2 linked regions of the Flectobacillus major DSM 103 genome follow. The main gene of each other region encodes a partner of the protein of the gene in region 2 in a complex. Links are inferred from orthologs where the notes say so. Each region holds a gene or a part of one and is shown on either strand. Other genes may lie near its edges. The genes, in order: pheS and pheT.

Region 1 (3,088 bases), 2.8 Mb from region 2 along the record:
AAAACAAACGACAAGGCTAATAATGAGATATTTAAACCCACTTTTTCTTTTTTGTGTGAATAAATAATACCACCTACTAAAGCCCCTACAAAAAGTACCAAAAATACAACTACACCCGAGCCATAAGGTAAGCCCAAGCCATTAACAAAGCCTAATTCAAAGCTAAAGGCAATTGATGGAATACCCGGAATAATACCTGAGTTGATAACACCCAATATTACCAAACCTATCAACAAGGCCGCAAAACCACCCACATAAGTAGGTTTTGGATATTTTTTGAAATAATATAATAAAGCCAAAGCTGGCACAGTTACCAAGTTCAATAAGTGAACGCCAATTGATAAACCTACAAAATAAGCAATCAAAATCAACCAACGGTTGGCTGTGGCTTCGTCTTCGATAATTTCCCACTTAAAAGCAGCCCATACTACCAATGCCGTAAAAAATGAAGACATAGCATATACTTCTGCTTCGACAGCCGAAAACCAAAATGTATCGGTAAAAGCATAAGCAAGAGAACCAATCACACCAGCACCTAACAGCGTAATAGCTTCGCCAAAAGTAAGTTCATCAAATTTCTTATTTAATACTTTCCGACCAATCAGGACAATTGTCCAGTGCATAAATAAAATTGTTAGAGCACTCGAAACAACAGACATCATGTTGACCCAATAGGCTACTTGTGTATTGTCTGAACCAGCCAACATCGAAAACAAACGTCCTAGCAACAAGAAAAGGGGGGCACCTGGAGGGTGAGGTACTTGAAGTTTATAAGCACAAGCTATAAACTCGCCACAATCCCAGAAAGAGGCGGTTCGTTCGACAGTAGCGGAAAAGATAATTAATGAAATGACAAAAACGACCCAACCTACAAGGTCATTAATTTTTTTAAAGTTGTTCATTGGGGAATACGTTATCTGTTATAGGGTCAATGGTGTTGATAATTTTTATACTACACCTAATAAACGGGATTATACGCTTGTTTAAAAATCAAAAATAGCGAAAACCCTTGGTGAAATTGCCCTTCTATCCGTTAAAATGTGTTAAAAACGATATTTTAATCTGTTTTTCATGTAAATTTCCGAGTTAGAAAAGTAAATTGCTGATTATTCGCAAACATGAAAAGACCTCACAGGCTTATTCCTGCGAGGTCTTTTTTAAGTTATTACTTAAAAAAATATCCCTTAGATTCCTTCAAATTGACGAAGGAAACGAACATCATTTTCGGTAAATAATCTTAAATCTTTGATTTGGTATTTTAGCATCGTAATACGTTCAATACCCATACCAAAGGCAAATCCTGTATATTCTTTTGAATCTATACCGCAATTTTCCAAAACATTAGGGTCTACCATACCCGAACCAGCAATCTCTACCCAGCCCGAATATTTACAAACATTACAGCCTTTTCCTTTACAAATCAAACAAGTAATGTCGATTTCGGCAGAAGGTTCGGTAAAAGGGAAATACGAAGGGCGATAACGCACTTTGGTATCTTTACCAAACATTTCTTTGGCAAAGTGATATAAGGTATCTTTCAGGTCTTTGAAACCTACATTTTTGTCGATATACAAGCCTTCTACCTGATGAAAAAGGCAGTGGGCTCTGGCCGAAATAGCTTCGTTGCGGTATACACGCCCTGGCATAATCGAACGCAAAGGCGGTTTTTTATCTTGCATCAAACGAATCTGTACATTTGAAGTATGAGTTCTCAACAATACATCGTCGGCAACATTTCCGCCTTTTTTCTCGATAAAAAAGGTATCCTGCATTTCTCTTGCTGGGTGATTTTCAGCAAAATTCAAGGCAGTAAAGTTATAAAAATCGGTTTCGATTTCGGGGCCATCCGACACATTGAAGCCCATTTTCTCAAAAATCTCAATGATTCTTGCTCGTACTACGCTCAACGGATGCAATGTTCCATTTTCTTGCGGAATAATAGGCAATGTCAAATCAAACTCAACACTTACTGCACTTTCAGAAGCAGCTTCGACCAATGCCTGAAATTCATTGAATTTATTTTGTGCAAAATCCTTTAAGGTATTCAGCTGCTGTCCTACCTCACGACGTTGCTCGGCTGGAACATTTTTCAAGCCATCAAACAACTCGCCAATAACACTTTTACGACCAACATAAGCAATACGAAAAGCCTCAAGCTGTTCCTTATTGTCGATTTGATAATCAGCTACTTGCTGATGAATTTCTTGAATTTTCTCTTGCATTATTTCTCTATAATTAACCTTACAAAAAGGCCATGTACTTATAATATTTGATATTCTAAACCCCTTTTACTGAAGTTTAAAACTACTCCATCGATTTTGCTAGTATTACCCAAAAATGCCATATTGCACCCTTTGGGTCTGCAAAATTAACAATTTCAGCTAAAGCTGCTAAGCTTTAAAGAGGAGTTTTTTCAATTGAATTCTTAAATAGGAATATATTGGCACATGGATTTACCCAATGTAGGTAAGAGTAGCGAATGCTATTGTTTTTTTACTTTGTCTTCATAGCCTACTTGTAGCTTCAGAGGCGGGTTGTCCGAAAAATCTAAGATAGCATTTAGAATCATTTTGGCTTTGGCAAAAATACCTTTTTTTTGAGTAGAATCGCCTCTTTCTTCTTCACGCAATACCAGCTTTATCCTGAGTTTTTTCTTAGGATTATCCAGCATATTCATAACCTCAACAGGCTGAGGTACGGCCTCATCGTTGGCCAAAAGTTTGTCATTGAACAAAGTCAATACCACCAAACTACCAATTAGTACTTTGGTGTTTATTCTATATTTCAAATAGGTAGTCATATTCTTCATAGTTTCAGAGCAAACATTATATAATATCTTACACTTGTGGGAATATAACAAAAATAATCACTATATCTGAAAAGTTGCTAGCTCTTACCAAATAAAAAGCCGTTTAGTGGAATCTTCACACCAAACGGCTTTTGTTGTTTCTCTACAAAATAGGATTATGACCTTACTCGTACTCTGTTAAAATGTTTATATAACTTCTGTATAGTTTTCTCTACTTCTTTATCCGACTCTATCAATACACTAATATTTTGTACCGCATGGATTACCGTACTGTGGTCA
Region 2 (3,426 bases):
CTGTAACAAACATTTGAAAGACTTTATCGAAAAACACCACATTAATAGCCTAGACGAGCTGTGGGCGTATTACCAAAGTAAACAAATGATGACCTGGGCTGGTTTTGGTAAAAAGCTATTAATTGAGGTAGAAAATACCCTCAAGGAAAAAGGCTACCCTGTTTAGTTGTTTAGTTAGTGGGTGGGTGAGTTGTGAATGAGTGATTGAATCAACTAATTTGATTAAGCATATATCAATCAACAAGTTAACAATGCTTATACATTCGTTATCATTCACTCATCCACTAACTCACAACGCCCCCACAATTTATTTCCGAATCACGGCTCCGATTTCTTTCTCAAAAGCAGCCATCAATCGTTCCATTGTTTTGTCGATTACCTTATCGGTCAATGTTTGTTCGTTATCTTGCAAAATAAAGCTTACCGAATATGATTTTTTCCCTTCGCCCAAGTTTTCGCCTTGGTATACATCAAATACATTGATTTGGCGTAAAAGGTTTTTCTCGTACTGTCTAGCAATTTTCTGAATTTGGTCGAAAGTAACTTCTTTATCTAATACCAACGACAAATCACGACGAACCTCAGGGAATTTTGATAATTCAGCAAATACAACATTTTCTTTGTATTGTTTGAACAAATAATCCCAGTCAAAATCAGCATAGAATACCCCCTGCTTCACTTCGGCGGCCTTCGCTACTTTGGCTTTTACCAAGCCCAAACTAACAGCCTCTTTCTTGTTGATAACATACTGAATACCATACTCAAAAGTAGCAGAACCCTCAATAGGTTTTGTTTGGAAGTCTTTAAATCCAAGTCTATTCAATACCTTATTCACAATATTTGCTAATGTATGAAAAGCCACTTTATTAGCTTTTTCTTGCCAAGTTTCGGCTACAGTATTGCCAGTAAGGTACACTGCCAAATGGCGTTTTTCTACATATTTATCATTGACTTTGTGGTAAGTTTTTCCAAAGTCAAACATCCTCAAGTCTTTCTGGCGACGATTGATATTATAAGCCAAAACCTCTAAACCCGAAAACAACATTGACTGACGCATTACGGCCAAGTCTTCGGAAAGACGATTTAGGATTTCAACATTTTCGCCTGTCAAATCAGCCTTGATTAAATCGGCATAAGCTGGTTTGGTCAACGAGTTGGTAATAATTTCGGAGAAGCCATTCGATGCCAACAAGGTAGCCACTTTGGCCTGTAATTTTTCACGGTCTTTGGCAGGGAAATCCGACAGATAGTCTGTACCCAAATGCTCAGAGAGTTCAATATTGTTGAAGCCATAAATACGCAAAATTTCTTCAATTACATCGGCTTCACGTGTTACATCAACACGATATGGAGGTACGATTGCAGTAAAACCCTCTTCGGTTTCTGCGGTAATCTGAATATCCAACGCTACCAAAATACTTTTGATTAATGCTTTATCCAGCTTTTTACCAATCAACCGGTCAACATTTTTGTACAAAACAGGTACTACAAAATCTTGGATTGGCATTGGATAAAAATCAGTAACCTCCGACGCTATAACTCCACCAGCCATTTCTTGAATCAATAAAGCGGCATATTTCAACGCATACAATTTCAGATTGGGGTCGGTACCACGTTCAAAACGAAACGAAGCATCGGTTTTGAGACCATGACGCTGAGCCGTTTTTCTAACAGAAGTAGGATCAAAATACGCTACTTCCAGATATACCCTTGAAGTAGATTCTTTGATACCTGAGCCTGCACCACCAAACACACCTGCAATACCCATTGGTTCTTCGGCATTACAAACCATTAGGTCGGTTGCGGCGAGGGTTCTTTCTACTTCGTCGAGAGTAGTAAATTTTGTACCTGCTTCAAGCGTTTTTACCACTACTTTTTGTCCCTTAATAGCATGCCAGTCGTAGGCGTGCATAGGCTGCCCCAAGCCATGACAGATATAATTGGTAATGTCTACAATATTGTTGATAGGACGCAAACCAATTGTTATCAACGCTTTTTGCAACCACTCTGGCGAATCTTTTACGGTTACGCCATCGATGGTAACACCACAAAAACGAGGACAAGCTTCGGCATCTTCTACCACCAACTCAATGGGGAAGTTGTTGTTTTCTACCTTAAAAGCCTCTATCGAAGGAACTTGTAGAGGGCGTTGTGTTACAGCCTTAATATCGCGAGCCACCCCCAAATGCGAAGCCGCATCGGCACGATTTGGTGTCAAACCAATTTCGATAAGAAAATCTGCTTCTAAATTAAAATATTGGGTTGCAGGCGTACCATTCGGCAGGTCGGTATCGAGTATCAAAATACCATCGTGCGAATGTCCAATACCGATTTCGTCTTCGGCACAAATCATTCCTTCCGAAAAATGCCCATAAGTCTTTTTTCTATCTATGGTAAAAATGGCCTTTCCTTCTTTGTCGTACAGAGTTGTACCTACAGTAGCCACAATCACTTTTTGTCCAGCATCGACATTGGCAGCACCACACACAATTTGAGCGGGTGTTTCTTGGCCAACATCTACTGTAGTAAGGCTCAACTGTTTTTCTTTCACCATAAATCGCTCGCAGGTAAGCACTTCGCCAACCACAAACCCTTGTAAACCACCAGGGATTGAGTCGTGACGTTCGATACCTTCCACCTCTAACCCTGTGCCAGTAAGGAGGGTATCTAACTCTTCGGGAGATTCATTGATTTCGATGAACTGTTTAAGCCAATTAAGTGATATTTTCATCAGATTGTATTTTTATTATTAGCTATTTGTATTAAAATCCTAGCAGGATATTGTTTTTCAGTCCGCAAAGTTACACGTTTTACGCTTTTAGTCTTTGTTTGAACAAAACAAAAACAACTCTAGGTATTGAAATTACCCCGGCATAGCCTTGTATGCTATATATTACTACATATTTACCTCAATTGGTAGCTGTTCTAAAGAGGTTTTCTGTAGCAGTAAGGTACTGAGATTGGTCTGTTTTCTAAATTTTAACCCACCGCTTCTACATTTTCTTACAAAAAATCTATAAACTTTTTTATCTTGCTATTCAATCTAAAGACATTCAATTAATTACGCCATCATTATGAAGAACTTATCCATTGCAGAAAAAATGAACCTACCATGGGTAGAATCGCCCTTTTTCTATGATTTATTGAAAAAACGTTCACTTTCGCAAGAAAACGAAGCCTTAGTAACCCATTACCATGAAGAAGGATTTATTGTATTGAGAAATGCCGTGAATCATCCGTTAATTGATTCCGTTATTAGTGATTTGCAAGCGGAATTTCCTCAAAACCTTGGCGAACAGCCTGCGCGTCACCAAGATATATGGAAAAAATATCAATCTGTAAAAGAACTAGCTAGCCAGCCTCAGATATTTGATGTATTGCGATTGTTGTACGAACGAGAGCCAATACCTTTCCAAACCCTTAATT

What was found.
Region 1: the proteins of pheT (region 2) and pheS are in contact, whole or in part, in a crystal structure (PDB 6P24), measured with the Escherichia coli proteins. The link is inferred for Flectobacillus major DSM 103 from one-to-one orthologs.

Annotation. Positions count from the first base shown.
Region 1 is NZ_KE386491.1:1,467-4,554, reverse strand. What follows is about bases 204-2,958. They hold pheS (phenylalanine--tRNA ligase subunit alpha), read right to left. Parts: upstream 2,223-2,958; coding sequence 1,185-2,222; downstream 204-1,184. Other genes in these bases: FLEMA_RS0101970 (hypothetical protein), read right to left, coding at 2,483-2,809; FLEMA_RS0101980 (glycosyltransferase family 117 protein), read right to left, coding at 204-902. Outside these bases: more of FLEMA_RS0101980, read right to left, coding at 1-203; chromosomal replication initiator protein DnaA, read right to left, coding at 2,965-3,088.
Region 2 is NZ_KE386491.1:2,809,324-2,812,749, forward strand. Bases 20-3,112 are described here. They hold pheT (phenylalanine--tRNA ligase subunit beta), read right to left. Parts: upstream 2,732-3,112; coding sequence 308-2,731; downstream 20-307. Other genes in these bases: FLEMA_RS69410 (hypothetical protein), read left to right, coding at 20-166; FLEMA_RS69415 (phytanoyl-CoA dioxygenase family protein), read left to right, coding at 3,075-3,112. In the rest of the region: more of FLEMA_RS69410, read left to right, coding at 1-19; more of FLEMA_RS69415, read left to right, coding at 3,113-3,426.